2 linked regions of the Solitalea canadensis DSM 3403 genome follow. The protein of the gene in region 2 binds, or shares a complex with, the protein of the main gene of each other region. Links are inferred from orthologs where the notes say so. Each region holds a gene or a part of one and is shown on either strand. Other genes may lie near its edges. The genes, in order: mnmG and mnmE.

Region 1 (12,800 bases), 2.2 Mb from region 2 along the record:
TCTGTTGCTACAATAAACTCTTTCTTCGGACTATTGATTGCATATTTTAATAATCCTGTTGTTGATCCGATATAATCAGCTAGTTTCAGTACTGCATCTTCACATTCAGGGTGAGCAATAAATTCAGCTTCCGGATGACGATTTTTAAGTTTAGTGATTTTCTCTAGTGAAAAAATTTCATGTACCATACATGATCCTTGCCACAGAACCATATCGCGGCCCGTTTTTTTAGCTACATAAGCACCTAAGTTTTTATCCGGACCGAAAATGATTTTTTCGTCCTTTGGCAAACTTTCCACAATTTGTACCGCATTGGTTGATGTACAAACAATATCACTCATTGCTTTAATATCAGCTGTAGAGTTTACATACATAATAACTGTATGATCTGGATATTTTTGTTTAAAAAGTGCAAACTGATCGGCCGGACAAGTGTCGGCCAGTGAACAACCAGCATTTAAGTCAGGTAATAACACCTTTTTATGTGGAGAAAGTATTTTAGCAGTTTCAGCCATAAAGTGCACACCCGCAAAAACGATAATGTCAGCATCTGTTTTTGCAGCTTGTTGAGAAAGTCCTAAACTATCACCTATATAGTCGGCAATATCCTGAATATCTGGTTCCTGATAATAATGCGCAAGAATTACAGCATTTTTCTCTTTCTTCAGTTTTTCAATTTCTTCAAATAAATCCAACGTAGGATCAACCTGATAATCCAAATATCCTTTTTCAAGCGAATTCGCGGGGGCCACGGTTCCTGTCATTTTTTTTATTGTTGTTTAACTAACATTCTAAATAAAAATAAAAGATTTAAAATTTTTAAAATGTTGCCTCTTATTATAGTGTTAGTTTGGTGAATAAGTTTTATTAATTATCGTTGTCTTTTTTGTTATTAATTAGTTACTAACATTCTTTTAACATTAGTTTAAAGTCAACTTACTGATTTTATGGATATTATTAAAGTCAACTTTTTTAGTAAACAGTTTTCATGTTTATTATTTGTGTAGTGTGGATTATAGTATATCGTGTTGATATCTTTGAACACACTTGGGAAAGATTATAGGGTAGTTGTTCAAAACTTGAAGTTTTACCCTCTTTTTAAAACTTGCTTACTTTTTTCAAACACAAAATTAACATCTTTGCTATACTTATTAACATATTATAAATAGAATCACGGTAGAAGAATAAACAAACAGAATGTTGTTATGTTTTTTAGGTATAAATCAACAGTATTCTTCGTAATTATTCTGTGTATCTGGTACTTAGCGATTAATAAATGAAGAGAGTAGATTTCTTAGTTATCGGTTCGGGAATTGCCGGACTGTCGTTTGCACTTAAAGCTGCCAAACATGGTACTGTTTGTATCGTTACAAAGGCTAATGAAGATGAATCAAATACAAAATATGCCCAGGGCGGTGTTGCAGTAGTTGTTGATAAGTCTGATTCTTTTGAAAAACACATTCAAGATACATTGATTGCCGGGGATGGGCTTTGTGATAAGAGTATTGTGGAAATAGTCGTAAAAGAAGGACCCGATCGAATCAATGAGATTATAGAATACGGGACAAATTTTGATAAAGATCGGTCAGGACATTATGATTTAGCGAAAGAGGGCGGACATTCTGAACATAGAGTTCTACATTATAAAGATATTACAGGTTTTGAAATTGAACGCTCCCTTCTCGAACAAATCCACAAACATCCAAACATTGAAATTCTCACTCATTATTTTGCTGTCGATTTAATTACTCAACATCATTTAGGTGTAGCTGTTGATAAGAAATCAACTGATATTACTTGTTATGGTATTTATGCCTTAAATACTGAAAATAATAAGGTTGAAAAAATTCTTTCGAAAGTTACTATGATGGCTTCAGGTGGAGCGGGTCATATTTATTCAAGTACAACAAATCCGGTTATTGCAACTGGCGATGGAATTGCAATGGTTTATCGTGCAAAAGGCAAGGTTAGAAATATGGAGTTTATTCAGTTTCATCCTACTGCATTGTATAATCCAGGTGAATATCCTTCATTTTTAATTTCAGAAGCAGTTCGTGGTGCAGGTGGTGTGTTGAAAACCAGGAACGGTGATGAGTTTATGCATTTATATGATGAACGAAAATCATTAGCTCCACGCGATATTGTAGCACGCGCAATTGATGCAGAGATGAAAAAATCGGGTGATGATTTCGTTTACCTGGATATTCGTCATGTAGCTAAAGATGAATTGTTGCGACATTTTCCAAATATCTATGCTAAATGTTTAAGTATAGGAATTGATATGAGTAAAGATATGATTCCGGTTGTGCCGGCTGCTCATTATATGTGTGGAGGAATTTTGGTTGATGAGTGGGGTAAATCTTCAATTCAACAATTGTATGCTTGCGGTGAATGTTCTTCAACTGGTTTGCATGGTGCTAATCGTTTAGCATCCAATTCTTTATTAGAGGCTTTAGTTTTTGCAGAGCGTAGTTACCAATCAGCTATTAAGGATATTGAGTCACTCACTATTCAAGAAGGAATTCCTTCATGGAATGATACTAATACGGTAAAATCTAACGAAGATATTTTAGTTACTCACAATTTGCGAGAAATGCAGCGATTAATGAGTGATTATGTGGGGATTGTTCGTTCTGATTTTCGTTTAGACAGAGCAAAAAGAAGACTTGAATTATTGTATAACGAAACTGAATTATTTTACAAGAGTACTAAGATTTCTATGAAGCTTTGTGAATTACGAAATTTAATTCAGATTTCTTTTTTAGTGATTAAAGGTGCAATAATACGTAAGGAAAGTCGCGGCCTACATTACACAACTGATTATCCTGAAAAAGATAATGGTAATTTAGTTGATTCAATATTTTAATTTTTGAGATTACACCGATTAGTTTTGATTCCACCGATTTAATCCTTATAAATCTGTGATATCAAATAAGAATCTGTGTAATCATCAATATAATCTGTGTAATCATATATAAAGTTATGGCACTTATAAAACCAGTTGAAGGAAAGCATCCACAATTTGATGACAATTGTTTTTTAGCTGATAATGCTACAATTGTCGGTGATGTTAAAATGGGGAAAAACTGTAGTGTTTGGTTTAACGCAGTTGTTAGGGGAGATGTTAATTTTATTACAGTAGGCGATAATTGTAATATACAGGATGGAGCAGTTATCCATTGTACTTATCAGAAAGCTGCAACTATTATCGGGAATAATGTAAACATCGGACACAATGCATTAGTGCATGGTTGTATTTTAAAAGATCATGTGCTTGTTGGAATGGGTGCGATTGTAATGGATAATGCTGTTGTAAATGAATATTGTATTATTGCGGCTGGAGCAATTGTGTTGGAAAATACAGTATGTGAATCGGGATATTTATATGCCGGAGTTCCTGCAAAAAAAATAAAACCAATTACTGATGAGCAGCGTCTATTGTTAGATACATTACCAGGCAGATATATAATGTATTCTGATTGGTTTAGAGAATAAATAAAAAACTCCTGAAATTTTCAGGAGTTTTTTATTTTACATTAATGCATTATTATTCTTTAAGAACCATGTCTATACACATTACGGCTGCAAGAATTAATTTTCTTTCGTCTGAATTTTGTGGTACATGGTCTTCGATTTGGAGAACATAATTATCAGCACTAGTAAATAATTCTTTTCCTAAGCCAGCCCATTTTTTAGTCACTTTTGCTAACTGAACATCACCTTTCATAAATGAAAAATCCCAGCTAGTCCATTTTCCTTTGAGTGTACAGATTGGTCTTTCATCCGAATCTAATACATCAAATTTTCCACCAATAGAAAAGAATTTTTGTTTGAATTTACCAATAACTTTTCCGCTCTGATCTAGTACATCAACTTTTGAAAGGAATATTGAAACCCCTCTTTTGATAGTAATTAATTCATTTTGAGAGTTGTCAGTAATTTTGATTTCAAACGGAGTCATGCGTTTGTAATCAGTAAAACGAAACATTTTTGTAAAGAAACCTAAATTTGGTTCGCGACATAACATTAATGTTTCTTGCGTTTCAAGGTCCAGGATGTCGAAATTGTTAGCGGCTTTGAACATGCCAACATGTTCTTTAATGAAGAACTGATTCTTTGAAAGAATGGGATGCATATAAGTAGTTAATAGTATTTCTTTATTGTACGACAGAAATCAATTAAGGTTAATATTTATTTCAATTTCCCAGCCTGCCCGAACTGCAATTTCATCTTTATAATAAAAAACGGGTTCTGGTTGTATTCCTTTTTCTACCTGACCAATATCCCATTTTCCGTTTTTGTTGACATCTTCGATATATCGAAGTTTGTACCTGTCTGGATTTACAATAGTAAAATAGTAAACTTTGTTTTCAGAAATAAGTAGTTCTCTTACAACTTCATTTGAAGATGTTAAGACTTGGGCTATATATTGTTTACCAGGAGCAATAGAAAAATTAGCTGATACAGTTCCATAATTTGCCGTTGAGTCTGGTATGAATTTTCGCTTATAAGAGGAGTTAGTTTTTCCAAAAACGTCGGCAAGTTGATTTTCCTTAATGTTGATTTCGTAAGTTTTAGTTGTATCCCAACTATAAGTTACTATGTATTCTCTTATTGCATTAGGTTTTAGGCTTACTGTAAAGTTTGTTTTTTTTACACTGTCTTCCAATAATTCAATTTTGGTTTTGTCCAAATCCTTTAAAGGACGTGAAAAAATCAGGTTATAGGTATCACCAGGTTTTAATAATTCTGAAGTTAAATTATCTGTAATTTTTATCGGAGCCATTTTAGGATCTTGATTAAAATTTCTCACTAAGATTGTATCGAATGGTTTTCCCTGTTTGGTTAGCTCAATCCTTGTTGAATCAAATTTAGTGCTAGGCAACCAAATAGACACAGAATCTGATGTTGCTTTTTCTAATCTGATTTTATTTTTGAAATCTTCCGGGAAGAGCACATTGTATTTTACAGAGTCATCAGGATAATTTAATTTGACTAAGATTTTTCCTTCATAATATTTATTTTCTCTTACTCTCGTTTTCCTAGGAATCTGTGGTGAAATTGTAAAATTCAGAGTTGTACTGTCTTTTTGTAAATCGACAGGTTTATCTAAGAATCCTAAATATTCTTCTTCATCAAAACGTTTGTTACCATTATCGTCGGCAATTGCATAAATGTTGTACGATCCATTTTTTATATTGTTTAGTTCAAACTTTCCTCCGGTTGTAATGCTTGTATATAAAATTGGTTTTTGTTTGTAAAGTGTTTCTTTGTCGGTAGGATACAAGGCAATAATTACGTTTTTTAATTTTGATGTATCGATCACGTAATTTACAGTACCCGATATTTTTAAAGAGTCGATGTAATTTCCAGTTGAGAATACATAACGGTAATTTTTTACTGGGTTCGATTCAGTAACATCAGAAATTGAGTTTCCAAAATTTATAGAGTACGTTGTATTTTCTACAAGCGTATCTAAAAGTTTAATTTGGATGATATTTTTTTTCGCGACAACATCTGGTGCCGGATCCATTTCCGGAGATACGCTAATTTCTTTGAACTGATTTTTTAGTTGGATTAATTCATCAAATTCAATTTCTATTTTTTTGTCTTTAAAATTTAGCGTTTTATTTTTTGGCGTTTCGATTAGAAGTTTTGGCGGTGCTATATCTTTTGGACCGCCGGTTGGACTAACAATGTTAGCACATGCACTTAAAAATAATGTTGATAGAAAAAATAGGTGTAAATTATCCTTTAAAAACTGTCTTTTGTAAAATTTCACGTTTTTAAGCCCTCTGTTTAATTTAATTGTGTTTATAAGTAATGATATTAAAAAAATTAGATAGTGTCTTATATAGCTTTATAATAAGTCAGTTTTTGTAACTAATAATTTATCTAAATAACTGAAATTCAGTTATTTAGATAAATGTATCATTAAAACCGAAATATCGGCTGGTGAAACACCAGAAATTCGTGAAGCTTGACCTAAAGTGCGAGGTTTTACCTTTTTCAATTTTTCACGTGACTCTTTTGAAAGAGAGACAAGCGTGTCATAGTTGAACTCTGGATTAATTCCTTGGTCTTCCATTTTATGAAGTTTAGAAACCATTTCTAATTCTTTCTCAAAATAGGTTTCATACTTAACTTTAATTTCAGCCTGTTCAATAATTTCTTTTTTATTTCCGTTGATGAATTCTTTTAATGGTTGATAAGCCTCAACTAAGTCAACTAAATCAATTTGTGGACGTGATAGTAAATTGAACAATTTTGTGTTTTGTGGAATTGTTGAAGTTCCTTTTTCTTGCAAGAACGCATTGATTTCTCCTGGTTCTACAGATTTAGATTTCATGAATTTCACAATTTCATCTGATTTACTGATCTTCTCATTTACCTTTTCCAAACGTTCTGGAGATGCTAAACCTATATCATGCGACAGTTTAGTCAGTCGAATATCCGCATTATCTTGTCTTAATAGTAACCGATGTTCAGCTCTTGAGGTAAACATTCGATAAGGTTCCTCGGTACCTTTCGTCACTAAGTCATCTATGAGTACACCAATGTAAGCTTCCGATCTTTTTAGAATCACTTCATGTTTATCATTGATTTTTTGGTGAGCATTTATACCAGCTAAGAATCCTTGCGCAGCAGCTTCTTCATAACCAGTTGTACCATTTATTTGTCCCGCAAAAAATAGATTTGAAATTTTCTTTGTCTCAAGTGTCGTATGTAATTGAGTAGGAGGGAAGAAATCATATTCAATTGCATAACCTGGGCGGAAGAATTTTGCATTCTCAAATCCTGGAACTTTGGTCAATGCTTTATACTGTACATCTTCTGGAAGTGAGGTAGAAAAACCATTTACATAAACTTCAACTGTATTCCAACCTTCAGGTTCAACGAATAATTGGTGTCTGTCTCTTTCAGCAAAACGGTTGATTTTATCTTCAATAGACGGGCAATACCTTGGACCTAAACCTTTGATTCTTCCGGTAAACATTGGTGAGCGGTCAAAGCCTTCCTTTAATATATCATGAACTTCAGGACTGGTATAGGTAATGTAGCACGATCTTTTTTCAGTAGGAAGAGGAAAATCTAAATAGGAGAAACGTCCTGCATTTTCTTCACCTTGTTGTTCTTCCATCACAGAATAATTGATACTTCTTCCGTCAATTCTTGGAGGAGTACCTGTTTTCATTCTGCCGGATTCTAATCCTAATTCAACTAAATGCTCCGTTAAACCAGTAGCACCTTTCTCACCCATACGTCCACCACCAAATCTTTTTTCGCCAATATGGATGGTTCCGTTAAGAAAAGTTCCGTTTGTAAGTACTACAGCTTTCGATTTAATTTCTAGTCCAAGTGAAGTTTTTACTCCATAAACAGTATTACCTTTTACAAGTAAACTGCTTACCATATCCTGGAAGAAATCAATATTTGGAGTCTGTTCAAGCATATTTCGCCATTCTTCATGGAACTTATAGCGATCGTTTTGTGAACGAGGACTCCACATTGCAGGGCCTTTTGATTGATTAAGCATGCGGAATTGGATTGTTGTTTTATCACTAACAATACCTGAATAACCTCCCATTGCATCAATCTCTCTAACTATTTGACCTTTTGCTACGCCACCCATGGCTGGGTTACATGACATTTGGGCAATAGTTTGCATGTTCATGGTTACTAGTAGAACTTTTGAACCTAAGTTTGCAGCTGCAGCAGCAGCTTCACATCCGGCATGACCGGCACCAACTACTATTATATCGTACTCTGGAAACATATTTCTTTCATGTTCCACGTGGAACATCTCTTTATATTCGTGCTATTTATTTGAATCTGCAAAGTTACGAAAAATCAATTTGGTAGTAGGAGAGCTCATTATTATGTTTAAAGCGAGAATAGCTTGGATATAGCTGTTTATTTTTAGGTGAATATCCTGTTCTGGTCTGTAGGATCATATTTTGTAAGGTGATAACTATTATTGAATTTCTTAATAAATGATATTTTTTATATCTATAATGAATGCACTATACCTTACTATAATGTTTCACGTGAAACATTATACCTGTATTATTGTTCCGAGGTGGATTTAGTTAGGTTTTTTTAGCGTATATAGTTTAGTGATACACATATTCACGTCATTTTGAATTTAAATTCAAGGGTGATTGAATTAGTATCTTATTTAGTTAAATCAAATTATCAGTTATTAAGCAACTATTTTTGAAGCAAGAAACTGCGGGTAGTGATTTTAAAGCAACTTTGGATGTTAGAGTTATGCTTTTGGAATAGTTAATCCTAACTACGACTAGTAAACTATCTTAGTAGGATATAAGCATTAGGCTATTATTTTCTTAAGCGATATCTTATTTGCTAGTAATTAGACCTAATTATGATAATATTATTAGGTATTGGCTTTTATAGTAATGTTTTACGTGAAACGTTATATGTGTATGTAGTTTTTAAATATTAATCAATAAGCTTCTTTTAACTGGTGTTAAATGCTGTAGCTAGTTTCATTATGTGTTATTTTAATTATAATAATCAAAATCCTGGTATCCATTCAATAGCACTTTATTAGTACAATGTTTCACGTGAAACATTGTAATGGATTCTTTTAAGGTATAGTTTGATAATAGTGCTAAATAGCTGATTTATGTTCCCTTTTTATCTAGTTGAATCCTATAATGTGCTATAGATTTCCTTGTAATGGTTTTTGTATGCATTAGGCTTATCATACTGTATGTTCAACTATATAATAGAATAGAGAGGGTTTTAAATCTTTTGTTTGAATCTTAGTTTTTATTGCTATTGTTTTACTAATTGATGTTTTATGTGAATATATTAGTTAATCTATAACTTTTTGCTTTTGAAAGATGTTATATAGCTGTTTTAAGTCAAGGATCATATATTCTAATTAAACTTGCAGTAGCTTAAGAGTTCGTTTTTTGATTAAAGGCTGTTTATTGTTTCTTAAATAAATGTTCCACGTGAAACATTAATCATAGTATGTATTTAATTATTGTTTGTTTTACCTGTGAGTGAATGCTTATATAACTGTATAATTCAATGTTTATGGATTATAATTAAAACAGGCAGCTAGTTTAATCGCTCGTCTTTTGGCTTAGGAGCTATTTATTACTTGTTATGGAAATGTTTCACGTGGAACATGGTAGAAGTATCAACGTTGTTCATTACCTATTTTCCTATGATTATAGGGTATTTAATTATTTTAACCCAATGTTCATATATTGTAATAACAATTGGTAGGAGTTTAATCAATCGTCTTTTGATTGAGAGTTGTTTATTAATTGTTTACCTGTATTGGATGTTGGATAACTGTTTTAGTCAATACTTTCTACTATAATTAAAACTGGTAGGTGGTTTAATCTCTTTTTTTGGAATAAAAGTTATTTATCGCCTGTTAAGGAAATGTTTCACGTGAAATATTGATTATAGGATGAGAGTAATTCATAGCTTGCTTTACCTGTGATTTGATGTTGTAAAACTGTTTTGATTCAATGACCATGTTTTATAATTATAACTGTCAGTTAGTTTAATCGCTAGCTTTTAGAATAACAGCTATTTATAGTTCCTTAAGTAAATGTTCCACGTGAAACATAACGCTTAGAATTTTTTCTATGCGTTTTATTTACATTGGTTATATGCAGAAGGTTTATTTAATAACCTTGGAAAATTAGTTATTAAGAATAATACGCTATAATTATAGTAAGTGATAAGTATATATAAATAGTGTTTATGAAGGTTAGATTTATTGATTTGTTATCAGATATTATTTGAAATGACATATATGATTGTAAATGCGAAAGACATAAGTTAACAACCTTATAAATAGATATTTTATAGACGATAGGATAATTATGTTCAGTATAACCGTAGACTAATTGATGTGTCAGTATTGCTTTTACTTTTTAGGTAAATAGATAATTGAAATATTTGTATTTGGTTAAAGTTTCACGTGAAACTTTATTATTGCAGAATTTTAATAGTAAAAACCTACATCATCTGCTGTAATAGTAAAAAATGCTTAATGTCTATATATTTATGAATTTGCATGTAAGTGCAGCCTGGTTTATTCATGTTCCATGTGAAACATATTATTTTCTATAAAGTAGGCTTAAATCCAATATTTTATCAGATGTATATATAGTGATACCTTCTTTAAGAGTTAGTGAAGAATAAACCATTGCTTTTGCCACATCTATTGTCTTTATTGATCTATACTTCTTTAATGAGCCTAGTAGGAGAGGATTAATAATATTCATTAGTTTGATCCAAAAGGATTCGCCCGTTCTATGTTCTTTTCTGTCACCAACCAATAATGAAGGTCTAAATATGCTTACTATTCTATACCCAAGTTCCTTAATGTCGTTTTCTACCAAACCTTTAAGTTTATTATAAAATATAGCTGAATCTTTATTAGCTCCCATTGCACTGACAAGTAAAAAATGAGTTGCGCCGTTCACTAATGCTATTTTAGCTATTTCTCTCGGATATATTCGGTCTATAAGTTCATAATTTTCTTTTGTTCCTGCTTTTTTCATTGTACTGCCAATGCAACAGAAAACAATATCAGCTTTTATATCATTTTTATAGTTTTCTAGTAAATTAAAGTCAATTATTAACTGAGTTAGTTTTTTGTGAGAGATAGGAAGCAGTTTTCTTACCAGTATGGTTACTTTATCAATATTTTGATTCTCTAAAACTAAATGCAGACAATCTGTACCCACCAAACCGCTCGCACCTATAATTAATGCTGATTTCATACAATAATGTTTTTTGTGAATTTAATCTTTTGATTACATATCTACTTGATTATATCGTACAGATGTTAAGTAATTGGTAGGAGAGGGTAAGTATGAATACTATTATTCATTGGAGGTTAGTAATGCAGGAAAAAGTAAAATTACTACTGAACTAATTGATTTAAGCTTTATAAGCGTGTAAAATTGGAATCAAGGATAAAAAGAATGATTAATTAGGTGATACTACTTTCTTAACATCATTTGGTTTTAAGAGACTTATTCAATAGGCAGCTGTGCTAAAAACAGTATTTGCACTAGAATCAGTGTAATTTGGTTTCTAATTTTCTATTGAATATAAAAAAGGCTTTATAAAGGTAAATAATGGATAAGGTCCGTTAGAAAAACAGAATACTCTTCTGCAATAGCATTAATTATTTCCAGCGGTTTTATAATCCATTTTTTTGAATTTTTCCCTTTGTGCCGTAGTTAAATAGGTCAATAGTATCGTTTCAATTAACAATTTATGTTTTGAAAACAGTTTTTAAGAACAACCTATTAAAAGAGGTATTCTAACTAAAAATATACTTCATTGGTGTAATTATAACATACATACACCTGTTGCAACATTATCTGAATAACCCAAAATCTATATTAGGTCTTATACTTGATACTGTAATTGGTTTAATGGTATTAACTATCAATTTATCCAATACGGAATTATAGACTAACCGTAAGTAGTTTATAAATGTAGTTTTCTTGCAAAAAGGTTATTTACAGGAGGTATGATGCTTAATACTACAGATAAAATAGCTATTTGTTAGTTAAATTATTCAGGCTAATTAAAGTTAGAATTAGTGTATGATTTAACATATTGGGGGTCATTTTACCTGGATTATACACTCAGTTCTTTTATAAATCCGGATTGAAAACCCTTTATCCGTATTGAAATTGAATAGGATTCTATTTGATTGAACAGGCCACTCAAAATTTAATTTATTAGTAAGTCTACTGCAGTATAAGTGTCGAACTCTAATTAGTTTATTATATAACCGTTTAATTTAATCAATAACAGTTACTGGTTAGAATATTGTTTGTTGCTAATTAACTGCTTCAGACAGTTTGACTAAGGTGTATTTGCAGTGTAGGTTTTGAGATTAGTTTATGCTAAATAGTAGTATTAAAAGGAAAATGTCAGCTGCCTTTGCTATCAATGGGTTTGCATATAAAATAAAATGTTTGGTAACTCTATTATACGTCTGTACTAATTAACCTAATCTGGTTTGTTGTACTAATTATTAATATTTCAAGTATATCAGCACCTCATAAAACTTGGGGATGTTAGTACCTGCACTTAATGCTGTAGATATATTACTCCAGCCCAATTATTAGATCTTTTCGTAATGGTTATTATTGATGCAATATTCTTTTTATGGCTAATTACAATGCTAATAAGGGCATTTAACTTATCCTTCTTGTTTAGACTTTAGTATAAATGGGATTATTAATATAATAGCAAGTCTATTATACTCACCAGAATACAGAAGCCATGAATAATAGGACGGATGGACTAATTAATGGCTTAAAAAATAAGGCATAACTATTATCGTCATGCCCTATTAAATGGTGTAATAATAATTAGGATTTTGATTAAACGGCATTAATGCCACTATTAAAAGTTATGGTCTTGCAAATTTTTCCTCACAAAGTTTTCCATTGTCGTTGATGTGTTAAAATAGCGTTTCCCATGTAGGTTTTAGTCTTTTAATTAGTTTAAATAAAATCATTATTAACCCTAATTATTTAGTAAATTAATTATTATTAAATTATATGTTTAAACATTAAATGTTTTTACGTACATTTGTATCGTCAATAAGAAAGGACACAAACATGAAAACAATTTTTCATCGCGCTAAAGAGCGCGGATTTAATAATCTGGGTTGGTTAAAAAGTTATCACTCTTTCAGTTTCAGTCAGTTTTATGACCCTCAAAAAATGAACTTCGGTTTATTAAGGGTGTTAAATGACGATGCTGTTTCAGCT
Region 2 (12,731 bases):
AACCGCTTCATCGTTTTCGACATTGATGGTTATTTTACAATTTTCAAGCAGGAGTGTATGACAAAGGGGAATCAGGTCAGGTGTTTTTTTTGCTGCCATAATACCGGCAATTATAGCCGATTGAAATACAGCACCTTTTTTTGATACAATTTCACCATTAACAAAATTTACCAGCACATCCTGAGGTAAAAACACTCTTGATTGAGCAACCGCTATACGGGTCGTGATTTTTTTAGATTCAATATCAACGATTGTAGCCTGATTATTTTCATCCAAATGGGTGAAATCTTTTGTTTGCGTAGTCATTGTGTAAATTTACAACAAAGGTGGGTTGTTGTTGTAAATTTATTTTGTTTCCTGCTTTACTACCTCCTTTAGGTAGTCAACATTTACAATTCCTATCTTTTTCCCTTCAATAATAACAGCCCGATCCGAAACAAATTCGCTCATTATTCTAAAGGCAGTTTCGTAAGTGGTTCCTGCGTAGGAGGCAATATCTTGCCTGCTTAACGTTGCTCTAAGGAATTTGCGCTCATCCAGATCAAATGTGTCAATTAATGATAATAATGCATTGGCAACTCGTCCTTTTACCGACATATGCATTAGGTTTTTCATTTTTTGCTCAGAGATCTGTAGTTCATTCGAATAGAAAAGCATTGTTTCAAAAAGCAAATTTGGATTTACTTTAAGGGTTGCAAGGAAAAAGTCTTTGCTAATATAGCAAACCGTAGTCGGTTCGATGGCAGTTGCGGAAATCGGGTAGGAAGTATACTTTCCTAATCCACGATGGCCAAATACACTTCCGGAGTTCGCAAACCGGATGATCAACTCTTTATCTTCGCCCCATTTTTGGTGTACTTTTACTTTGCCTTTATAAACAAAATAAATTCCTTCAACCGGATCTCCTTCTTTAAATATTACTTCACCTTTTTTGTAGTCGAAATTTTTTTTATGGCTCTCAACAGCCGGTAGCCACTCTTTGATACAATATTTGCATAAAAAGCAACTACTCATGTCACATACCTCTTTGCTTTTTCTCATGTAGTTTAACAGGAATTTGATGTTTTAACATCAATATACAAGAATAATAACTTTATCCAATAGTTTTTATGATGAAAATAATGAAGTTGATAATACCTACAAAAAATCCCTGTAGCGTATTCAGCTACAGGGATTTTTGTTTATAATATATTTTTACAATTATCGGTGCAAAGAAATTTCAATTGTAGTTCCACCGATTGTAACAGTGGCTTTATTATCAGTTGTTCCATTTCCATAGTCAAGTACTGCTACCGGACGAGAACCTACTTGGTGTTGGATAACTCCAGAAACAAACCAACGAGAAATAATAGGTTTATTAAGTTCTGTAGTAATCGTTGTTGTAAAGCTATCGCCAGCGCGGTTAGTTCCGGAAGATGCACCTGTTACCGTAAAATAGTCGTCAAGTGCAGTAATGGTTCCTTTGGTATAGTAAGTAATAGTTCGTTCGGCACTCCAGGTGAAAGTTTGATTATCACTGTTGATTTTTGCTCTGTCAACTTTTACTGTATAAGTGTAACTGTTTGTTGTTTCATTATAACCTTTGCTTGTGAAGATTTTAGTTCCTGTGATTTTTACATCATTTAAGGAGAAATTTTCCGTAACGATTTTTAATTCTGCTCCGGGTTTCCACCAATAATCTGTTAACGTACCAATGATTTTACCTTTGCGGGTAATACCGTTTACCGTTTTTCCTTCAGTACCGAAATCAACTGTAATGGTTTTCGGAAATCCTTCACCTGTAATAGTTACCACGGCACCCGTACGTGTGTCGGTTCCAGTATCAGTAGTTTCAACCGATACAGATGCGCTAGTGGTAGTTTTAGGCATTTTATTTTGAAGGGCAGTAAGAAATAAGTCAATCTCATCAGTGGTTATATCGTCAGCCAATTGGTTATCAACAGCCGATGTTTGTTCTGCATTAGCAGACGGTTCGTTATCATCTTTTTTACAGGAAGTAAAAGTTAATGCAATTGCTGCTGCAAGAACAAGTGATTTTGAGGTGATAAGTTTCATATTTTTTTATTGTGGTTAGTTTTTATTGTCAGACCAAATGAATCTAAAAGAGTTTAACGATGAAAAAAATAATTCGTTTCAGTTTTTAAAGCGATAGTTAAAAATAGTAACCAAATACTTGAATTAAAGTAAATTAAGTTTATTTCTTAACTAAAAATGTAGGATAAATCAGGCGATTGTTTGTGTATACAATGCTTAATAATTAAACTTTAACTAATAGGCATTGTATACCAATCAACAGGAAGAGGTAAAAGCAAAAAAAGCGCCGCATTACCTGAATGCGACGCTAAATAAACGTTAGGAATAAGAAAAATTATAGATCGATTTGTTTGGTAGTTCCATTAATAGTTAAAGTTGCTTTTGCATCACAATCGCCCGCACCAAAATCTAACGTACATAATGGAGCTTTACTTGAGCTAAGTTCTATAGAACCCTTGCTTATCCAAGGACAGAAGGCTTTTTTGATAAGGGCAACTTTAATTTTTTCGGTGAAATAGTTGCCTTTGTTATCAGAACCTTCACCATAGCCTGTAATTGAATAATAATCATCAAAAATGTTTAGCAGTGTGCCATTATTGCACCATTCAATCTCTTTTTTGCAAGACCATCTTTCAACACATTCGCAGTGAATCTTAGTTCCTTCACATTCTAATTTAAACTTAAGGTTGCCATTTTTAGCAATACCTGTTGAAGTAATTTTACAATAACCATCAAATTTAGTGTCGCCACACCAGTAATCTTCAAATTCTACTGTTACCTCGCATCCAAGGGCTAACCATACTTTATTATAAGTAAGCTTGATTTTGCCTTTGCGAAGTTTTTTGGTTTTAGGATCTTCACATCCACCTGCTCCATAATCAACAGTAACCACTTTTGGCCATCCAACATTAACCTTAACTTTGGCACATGAGAAATCTTCCAAATGACCCAAAACATCATCTCCAAAACCCTCTACAGCTTTACTTTTAGCACTTTCGTCAATTAAAGAAGGGTTGCTTCTTGAAATGATGTTGATCTGCTCAAATAAATCGGCAACGATGATGTCATTTTTTGAAACTCCCTGAACAGAAGCCTCGACATCCATTGATTTGGAAACTTTTTGATCGTCCTTTTGACAGGAGGTAAACATTAAGCCAAGCATGCCCAGCATGACGATGACCTTAGAGGAGATTAATCTCATGAGCGTTAGATAATTAAGATTAGTTGATAAATTAAATGAATTGTTTTTCTTTCTTTTGTGTTTTAAAAATTGTTTTTACTCGTAAACTGCAAAAAGACTAATAACAATTTTATTGCCACATTGTAAAGTATCTTAACATTCACTTAATTAATAGCAATATTTAAGAATATGAAATTCGGTACAAAAGCCATTCATGCAGGTGTTTTCCCTGATCCGTCTACCGGAGCCATCATGACACCAATTTTTCAAACTTCAACTTACGTGCAGGAAGCTCCTGGAAATCATAAGGGTTATGAATACGCTCGTACACAAAACCCTACACGTGCGCAGCTTCAAGATAACATTGCTGCTCTTGAAAATGCCAAACATGGTTTTTGTTTTAGTACCGGTATGGGGTCGATTGATACCTTGATGAAATTGTTTAAACCTGGTGATGAAATCATTTGTACTAACGATTTATACGGAGGTACTTATCGCATTTTTACCAAAGTTTATCAGAATTACGGATTGAAGTTTCATTTCATTGGGATGGAAGAGGTGGCAAATATTGAAAGCTATATCAATTCAAATACAAAAATGATCTGGATTGAAACGCCAACCAATCCTACCTTAAAGATCATTGATATTGCAGGAGCTTCGGCAATTGCTAAAAAACACCATATTTTATTAGGTGTTGATAACACATTTGCATCGGCTTATTTGCAAAATCCAATGACTTTAGGTGCTGATATCGTAATGCACTCGTTGACTAAATACATGTCGGGTCACTCGGATGTGGTTATGGGCGCATTAGTGGTAAATAATGATCAACTAGCAGAGCAGATTGCATTCTATCAAAATGCTTGTGGAGCTACACCTGGTCCTCAGGATTGTTTCCTTGTTTTAAGAGGTATTAAAACGCTTCATTTGCGCATGCAGCGTCATTCTGAAAACGGAAAGACCATTGCTCATTACCTAAGAAATCATCCTAAAGTAGATAAAGTATATTGGCCAGGTTTCGAAGATCATGCCAACCATTCAATAGCAAAACAGCAAATGCGTGATTTTGGCGGCATGATGTCGTTTTCTCTGAAAGGTGATAAAATGGAAGATGCCATGAAGATTTTAAGCGGTACGCATTTATTCTCATTGGCTGAATCATTAGGAGGTGTTGAATCACTGATCGGTCACCCTGCATCAATGACGCATGCTTCTATTCCTCGCGAAGAGCGCTTAAAAAGCGGTGTTACAGATACACTTATCCGCTTAAGCGTTGGTGTTGAAGATGTGGAAGATCTAATTGAGGATTTGGAGAAGGCACTGGCGAGTGTTTAGTCCATGGTCCATAGTCCATAGACCATGGTACTTTACGTGATAAATATTTAATTGTAATTGAGTATTTTATTGATAATTAGTTTATTATCTAAGTAATGTAGTCACTATGGTCTATGGTCCATGGACTATGGTCCTAAATAACATAAAACAAGAAGAACCATGTTAGGCAATTTATTTGAAGCGAAGAAAAAGGCGGAAGAGATTAAAAATCGCCTTGAAACCATTAGTGTAACCGGTGAGGTTGACAATGGTGCTGTTGTGGTTACCTGTAATGGAAACCGTAAGGTGTTGGACATAAAAATTAACCCAAGCGTGTTTAATGTTCGCGACAGGGAAGAAGTGGAGGAATTAATTACTGTAGCCGTAAACCGTGCGTTAGAACAAGCCGATCAACTGATGGCTGCAGAAATGAAAACGATAATGCCGAATATTCCGGGTTTAGGGAATTTGGGGTTTTAAATTAATTACGGGTTACGGGTTACGAATTTCGTGTTTTGGACGAACTATTAAACTCGATACATAATTTTTAGTTAGTGTTTAACACGTAACCCGCAACCCGTAACTCGAAATATACAATGAATATAATAGATTTAAAGCCTTTCCTCGACGCAAAAGCTGAGCAATACAACCAACCCGACTTTATTCCTAACGATCCGATTTGTATTCCGCATTTATTTTCGAAGAAACAGGATATTGAGATAATGGGTTTTTGGGCGGCAGTTTTAGCCTGGGGCCAGCGGAAAACGATTATCAATAAATGTAATGAATTGATTTCGTTGATGGATGGTGCTCCTCATCAGTTTATTACGCAACATGAAGAGAAGGATTTAAAACGTTTTCTTCATTTTAAGCACCGCACGTTTAATGCTACCGATACCCTATATTTTATTGAGTTTTTTAAGCATCACTATGCTTATTACGAAAGCTTAGAACAGGCTTTTATCCCTCACAATAAAGAGGTAAATGTTGAAGTGGCCTTAAATCACTTTCAAACCTATTTTTTCTCCTTGCCCGATTATCCGCATCGTACACGAAAGCATGTAACCAGTCCGAATAATAAATCGACCTGTAAACGTTTAAATATGTTTTTGCGTTGGATGGTGAGAAAAGACGATAAGGGCGTTGACTTTGGAATCTGGAACACCATTCAGATGAAAGACCTTTTATGTCCGCTAGATTTGCATGTAGAACGAGTGGCGCGCAAACTTGGTTTAATTACCCGTAAGCAAGTCGACTGGTTAACAACCCTCGAACTCAGCCAAAACCTCCGGCAGTTTGATCCTGCTGATCCCGCCCGCTATGATTTTGCATTGTTTGGGTTAGGGATTGAAGAGAAGTTTTAAAGGGAGGACGCAAAGCCGCTAAGTTTTTTGATTTCGGGTTGTGGGTTTCGAGTTACGAGTTATCCCTATGTCGGCAACTATTAACATTCATAGTTATACCGCTTAAGGAAAGTCGCTAAGCTGCAAAAGGTTTTTGATTTTTTGTAGAGTGTTTCATGTTAAGAATTATCACTTCTGAAAAACTAATAACACGTAACTCGTAACACATAATTCGTAATTTTCTTTGCGCCTCTGCGTCTTTGCGGTTATCTTCACTTCATGGTAACCTTTGAAGCTGTCATATTTCAATACAAGAAGAATGCTGAAAAAACGGGCTGGACTTATGTTGATATTCCGGCTGATTTGGCTCAGGAAATCAAACCTGGAAATCGTAAAGAACTACGGGTAAAAGGAACCCTTGATAATACCCCCATAAATGGAATGGCCATGTTTCCTGTTGGTCAAGGTAACTTTATTATCGCCCTTAATGCCGGACTGCGTAAGAAATTAGGTAAGTCGGCAGGAGCTATGTTGCATGTAGAGTTGGAAGAGGATAAAGACTTTAAAATTGAAATGCCGGAAGATCTTTATGATTGTCTGCAAGATGAATCGGAGGTGCTTCAAAGCTTTGAAAGATTACCCAAATCTCATCAAAACTACTTTATCAACTGGATCAATAGTGCTAAAACTGAACCTACCCGCGCACGGCGCATAGCGTTAACATTAAATGCGATGCAGTACAATTTAACCTTCGGTGAAATGTTAAGAGCCGAAAAGGCTAAAAAACTATGAATAGGCGTTCGCTGTTAACTTTGAGTAGTTATCCTTTGTTCATTTTCCAACGGCTAATTGCTAATAGCTAACAGCTAATAATAATCTTATCTTTGCGGCATAAAGCCAAATTTTTATTAAATGTTTTCTAATTCTCCATTTGCAGAAGATACCATTGTTGCATTAGCCACTCCATCGGGAACAGGTGCAATAGCGGTCATCCGATTATCAGGTCCGGAAGCAATTTCTATTTGTAACAAAGTGTTTCATGGGAAGGATTTAGAAAAACAACCCTCTCATACCGTTCATTTCGGAACGATTAGAGAAGATGGAATCATTATCGATGAAGTTTTGGCTACCGTATTTGTAGCACCAAGCTCATATACCCGTGAGAATTCGGTAGAAGTTTCTTGCCATGCTTCACCCTATATCATCCAAAAGCTTATTAATCTGTTTATTAAAAACGGAGCAAGAATTGCGAAGCCCGGAGAGTTTACGTTACGCGCATTTTTAAACGGCCAATTAGACCTTTCACAAGCAGAAGCTGTAGCCGACTTGATTGCCAGTCGCACCGAAGCCTCGCATAACATGGCATTACGCCAACTGCGTGGAGGATTCTCCAATGAGCTAAAGGCATTACGTCAGCAGTTGATCGACTTTGCTGCGCTAATTGAGCTGGAATTAGATTTTGCCGAAGAAGATGTAGAGTTTGCCAACCGTCCCCAGTTAAAAGCATTAATTAGCAGCATTCAATCGGTAATCCGAAAACTGATTAAGTCGTTTGACTTAGGGAATGCTATTAAAAACGGTATTCCGGTAGTTATTTCAGGCAAGCCCAATGTAGGGAAATCAACGTTGCTGAATGCTTTGCTGAATGAAGAAAGAGCGATTGTTTCTGAAATTGCCGGAACCACGCGAGATACCATTGAGGACGAAATAAACATAGGTGGAATTAATTTCCGTTTTATAGATACAGCTGGTATCCGCGAAACCTCTGATAAAATTGAATCCATAGGAGTAGAGAAGGCCTACGAGAAGATTCGCCAATCAGCACTGGTTATTTATTTATTCGATCCGGAAGAAACATCAGCAGATGAATTACGAGCAATTGTAGAAGAACTGGGTCAACATACTTCAATCGACTCTATTTTATTAGTAGCCAATAAATTAGATAGAACCAGCGAAACGGAATTGCAAAAACAATATGCAGGTTTAAACGGGATGTTATTCATTTCAGCCAAAGACCGGATTAACCTTGATAAATTTACAGAAGCGTTATTGCATAAAGCCCATGTAGATCAACTGAATAACGACGAAACCATGATCTCCAACGTGCGTCACCTTGAAGCACTTCAAAAAACCAATGAAGCATTGGACGATACGTTACGTTTGATGGATCAACCTTTTGGAGGTGAATTGTTGGCGTTCGAAATCAAACGTGCTTTACATCATTTAGGTGAAATTACTGGTGATATTTCGAATGAGGATTTGCTGGATAGTATTTTTACTAGGTTTTGTATTGGAAAGTAACTATCTTCTTTTAAAGTGGTCTACATTCCGGCAAATACCAGCTATGCAAAAATCCTTTGGCACTTGGAGCAGAACGAAGGCACAGGTATTATTTGCGAAACCGAAGCGGACGCCCTGGGCAATGTATTTAAGCAAGAGTGGGGTTCCTATTCAACAACCTGCCCAAACAAAGCGAAGCACCCAATTCAAAACAGGCGATAGCAAACGCAAATTCTTTGATGCTTTACCGGCAGAATTTACCCGTCAACAGGCCGTTGAAACCGGCAAGCAGTTCCAACTTTCTGCCAGTACCGTGGATGATATTCTCCACAATGCCACCGGCAAGGCTTTGGAAAAGCTGAAGGCTGGCCACTACAGAACACTGTAGTAAAAATCCGTTATCTATATTGTTAATCAGTTATTTGCAGGCTATTTTCGTCCTAAATAGTCAAGTCACGGCTTTACCGAACGGGTAGTAAAGTCAAGTAATAACTTTACTAATAACTTGCATTAGTTAAGTATTAGATTTACTTTTGCCTTGTAAAAGTCAAGCTATAACTTTACTTTATGGGCAAAAAATCACTCCAACTGCAACAGCTCAACAGCAAAATGCTGGGCTTTGCTTCACTCAAACAGGTGGCCATGCCACCCACCGGATGGATAAAAGCCATCCGCACCACCATTGGGATGACTATGCAGCAACTCGGCAACAAGTTGAACGTTTCCAAGCAGGGAGTAATGGATATTGAGAAGCGGGAAAAGGACGGTTCCATTACCATCAAATCCCTCCGGGAAATTGCCCGTGCTATGGATATGCAGTTGGTCTATGGCTTTGTGCCCAATGACGGATCGCTGGATGCCCTCATCGAAAAACGGGCCACCGATTTGGCCACCCAAATTGTAATGCGGACCGCCAACACCATGAAGCTCGAAGACCAGGCCAATTCAAAAAAACGGATTGAAGCGGCCATCAAGGAAAGAGCAACAGCCATTCAAAACGAAATGCCTAAAATCTTATGGGATTAGATTTAGAATACATTGATGGACAAACCCCCTTAGATGAAGAAGAGAAAGAAGGGTTGCTCATTCCTACCATTGCCACCCATGGCGAACTGGACGAATTTGAGCAGCAAAACATAGAACAGGCCGTACAGTGGACATTAGGGCGTTCCTTTAAGCCGGAGCTGGTTTTTACAGAAGATTTTGTCCGCACGGTGCATAAACGCATGTATGCCGATGTATGGGGCCTGGGCAGGTGAGTTTCGTAAAACCAACAAGAACATTGGCATAGATAAATGGCAAATAACCACCGAATTGCGGTACCTGCTGGATGATGTGCGTTACTGGCACGAACATAATACCTACCCTCCTGATGAAATTGCAGTGCGGTTCAAACACCGCATTGTAAGCATTCATTGCTTTGCTAATGGCAACGGCAGGCATAGCCGACTTATGGCCGATATTATCATTGAGAAAATCTATAAGCTGCCCGTGTTCACCTGGGGTGCTGCCAATCTTTCCAGCGAGGGCGATGCCCGTGCGGCTTACTTTCGGGCAGTAAAGGCAGCCGACAAAGGCGATTATAGTCTGCTTCTAACATTTGCCCGTTCCTGAAACAACTTCTAACTGCATCTTTCAAGCCTCCACCGGAGGCTTTTTTATGGCCTTACTCCCTCCCTTTTGAGAGGCGGCCGATGGCTCGTTGTACAGTTTGCAAACTTTGCAAGCTTGTCTGTCCGAACAGGCGGGGCTGCAAAATAAGTCGGTACACCCTTTCTTTTATTTGTTTATATTTGCCAATATTTGACAAGTCAAAAATAAGACAATGGAAAGCCAATTAGGTGAAAGAATTAGAATGCTAAGGGAAGCACAACACTTGTACCTACGGCAGGTGGCTCCACAGCTTGATATGGATACAGCCCAGCTTAGTAAAATTGAGAAGGGACTACGCCCATTGAAAAAGGAACAAATTCCACTCTTGGCTGAAATCCTTAAAGCTGATAAAGTAGAGTTAGAAACCCTTTGGCTTACAGACCAACTGATGCAATTGGTAAAAGATGAACCAACGGCAGATGAAGCATTAAAATCTGTATCAAAAAAAATTAAGAAAAAGAATTGATGTCACATTTTTTTTTCAAATCTGGGCGAGAATACACTCTATAAAAAAATTGTAGATGTGTTTGAGTAAATGATATTAAGAGTAAAATCAATAGGCATAATAAACGATAAAAAATGACAAGCACAATACAAAGAGCAGAATTGCAAGCTAAAATTTGGAAAATAGCCAACGATGTTCGTGGATCAGTTGATGGATGGGACTTTAAACAGTTTGTCTTAGGTACTCTTTTCTATCGTTTTATTAGTGAAAACTTTACCAACTACATTGAAGGTGGTGATGATAGCGTTGACTATGCAAGCTTATCGGATAGTGTAATTACACCCGAAATAAAAGATGATGCCATTAAAACGAAAGGTTACTTCATTTATCCCAGTCAGCTTTTTGTAAATGTGGCTGAAAAAGCCAATACCAATACCAATCTTAACACCGACTTAAAAGCGATTTTTGACGCTATTGAAAGTTCCGCAAATGGTTACGCATCTGAACCAGATATAAAAGGATTATTTGCCGATTTTGACACCACAAGCACAAGACTTGGAAATACCGTTGAAAGTAAGAACGCTCGCTTGGCTGCTGTTTTGAAAGGTGTTGAAGAATTGAATTTTGGGAAATTTGAAGATAACCATATTGACCTTTTTGGCGATGCTTATGAGTTTTTGATTTCCAACTATGCCGCCAATGCCGGAAAATCAGGAGGTGAGTTTTTTACGCCACAACACGTTTCCAAACTCATTGCCCAATTGGCCATGCACAAGCAGGAAAAAGTAAACAAGATATACGACCCAGCGGCTGGTTCTGGCTCTTTACTGTTGCAAGCCAAAAAACATTTCGATAATCATATTATTGAAGAAGGTTTTTATGGGCAGGAAGTGAACCACACCACGTACAACCTGGCCCGTATGAACATGTTTTTGCACAACATCAATTACGACAAGTTTAATATTGCCCTGGGCAATACTCTCATTGACCCGCACTATGGCGATGAAAAACCTTTTGATGCCATCGTGTCTAATCCTCCTTACTCCATAAAATGGATTGGTGACGATGACCCCACACTAATTAATGATGACCGTTTTGCACCTGCCGGTGTATTGGCTCCTAAATCAAAAGCTGATTTTGCATTCGTATTACATGCCCTAAGTTATCTTTCAAGTAAAGGCAGAGCTGCTATTGTTTGTTTTCCTGGTATTTTTTACCGTGGCGGTGCGGAACAGAAAATCAGAAAATATTTGGTGGACAATAACTTTGTAGAAACTGTTATTTCTTTAGCACCAAACCTTTTTTTTGGTACTTCTATCGCCGTAAACATTCTGGTTCTTTCTAAACATAAGCCTGATAATAAAACGCAATTTATAGATGCAAGTGGTGAAGATTTCTTCAAAAAAGCAACCAATAACAATGTGCTTACAAACAAACACATTGAAAAGATTATGGAGCTATTCGACAGCAAAGCAGATGTTGACCACATAGCAAAATCTATAGACAACAACAAAATTGCTGAAAACGATTATAATCTTTCTGTAAGTTCCTATGTTGAAGCTAAAGATAATAGAGAGGTAATAAATATCGCTAAGTTGAATATGGAGATATCAGAAACTGTGAAAAAGATAAATGCGCTTCGAGCTGATATTGATTTGATTGTTAGAGAAATTGAAGGATAATGAAAAAGAATACCGATAAAAAGTCATTGGTACGTTCTTCTTCGGCAGAATACTTAACTTTTATTGCAGCTACAGGAGAGGGCGGTGTTGATGCTATTTATGCTGATGAAAATGTATGGCTGACACAAAAAATGATGGGCACGCTCTATAACGTAAATGTAAGAACCATTAGCGAGCATCTCCAAAAGATATTTAAAGACAATGAATTACAAGAAGTTGCAGTTATCCGGAAATTCCGGATAACTGCAACAGATGGCAAAAGCTATAACACACAGCACTATAATCTTTCCGCCATCATTGCTGTGGGTTACAAAGTAAATTCTGAACGAGCCGTTTTGTTTCGCAAATGGGCAACGCAAATAGTGCAGGAATTTACTATTAAGGGTTTTGCGATGGATGACGAACGTCTGAAAAATGACGGGACCATTCTCGGGAAAAAATACTTTGAAGAACAGCTACAACGGATACGGGAGATCCGATTGAGCGAACGAAAATTCTATCAAAAAATAACCGACATCTATGCCACAGCCATTGATTATGATGTAACCGCCCAGGCAACCAAACGTTTTTTGCCACAGTGCAAAACAAACTGCATTGGGCAATACACGGGCAAACAGCAGCCGAAGTAATTGTAAACAGAGCCGGCCTCCAAAAAGAAAATATGGGATTAACCACGTGGAAAGACGCACCAACGGGCAAAATCCAAAAATTTGATGTAAGTGTAGTTAAAACTACTTGTCCGATAGAATGATCAATGGTAAATGATCAATGGGATGGAAGAGAATATAGTCAAAAATAAA

Evidence for each region.
Region 1: the proteins of mnmE (region 2) and mnmG are in contact, whole or in part, in a solved structure (PDB 9HIP), measured with the Escherichia coli proteins. The link is inferred for Solitalea canadensis DSM 3403 from one-to-one orthologs.

Annotation. Positions count from the first base shown.
Region 1 is NC_017770.1:4,490,026-4,502,825, reverse strand. Bases 5,347-8,263 are described here. They hold mnmG (tRNA uridine-5-carboxymethylaminomethyl(34) synthesis enzyme MnmG), read right to left. Parts: upstream 7,778-8,263; coding sequence 5,915-7,777; downstream 5,347-5,914. Other genes in these bases: SOLCA_RS18855 (Ig-like domain-containing protein), read right to left, coding at 5,347-5,782. In the rest of the region: quinolinate synthase NadA, read right to left, coding at 1-764; nadB (L-aspartate oxidase), read left to right, coding at 1,277-2,866; SOLCA_RS18865 (gamma carbonic anhydrase family protein), read left to right, coding at 2,983-3,495; SOLCA_RS18860 (phospholipid scramblase-related protein), read right to left, coding at 3,548-4,135; more of SOLCA_RS18855, read right to left, coding at 4,175-5,346; SOLCA_RS18845 (Rossmann-fold NAD(P)-binding domain-containing protein), read right to left, coding at 10,113-10,781; SOLCA_RS18840 (pirin family protein), read left to right, coding at 12,648-12,800. UniProt on the Escherichia coli protein: NAD-binding protein involved in the addition of a carboxymethylaminomethyl (cmnm) group at the wobble position (U34) of certain tRNAs, forming tRNA-cmnm(5)s(2)U34.
Region 2 is NC_017770.1:2,329,728-2,342,458, reverse strand. The notes cover bases 6,130-8,977. They hold mnmE (tRNA uridine-5-carboxymethylaminomethyl(34) synthesis GTPase MnmE), read left to right. Parts: upstream 6,130-6,783; coding sequence 6,784-8,172; downstream 8,173-8,977. Other genes in these bases: SOLCA_RS09645 (mobile mystery protein A), read left to right, coding at 8,719-8,977; SOLCA_RS09650 (hypothetical protein), read left to right, coding at 8,216-8,539; SOLCA_RS09660 (YdeI/OmpD-associated family protein), read left to right, coding at 6,151-6,663. In the rest of the region: cyclic pyranopterin monophosphate synthase MoaC, read right to left, coding at 1-306; SOLCA_RS09690 (Crp/Fnr family transcriptional regulator), read right to left, coding at 346-1,041; SOLCA_RS09685 (hypothetical protein), read right to left, coding at 1,201-2,055; SOLCA_RS09680 (hypothetical protein), read right to left, coding at 2,369-3,235; SOLCA_RS09675 (trans-sulfuration enzyme family protein), read left to right, coding at 3,404-4,549; SOLCA_RS09670 (YbaB/EbfC family nucleoid-associated protein), read left to right, coding at 4,709-5,008; SOLCA_RS09665 (TIGR02757 family protein), read left to right, coding at 5,125-5,892; more of SOLCA_RS09645, read left to right, coding at 8,978-9,177; SOLCA_RS23475 (hypothetical protein), read left to right, coding at 9,168-9,410; SOLCA_RS09640 (mobile mystery protein B), read left to right, coding at 9,355-9,765; SOLCA_RS09635 (helix-turn-helix domain-containing protein), read left to right, coding at 9,977-10,270; SOLCA_RS09630 (type I restriction-modification system subunit M), read left to right, coding at 10,384-11,931; SOLCA_RS09620 (four helix bundle protein), read left to right, coding at 12,705-12,731. UniProt on the Escherichia coli protein: Exhibits a very high intrinsic GTPase hydrolysis rate. Involved in the addition of a carboxymethylaminomethyl (cmnm) group at the wobble position (U34) of certain tRNAs, forming tRNA-cmnm(5)s(2)U34.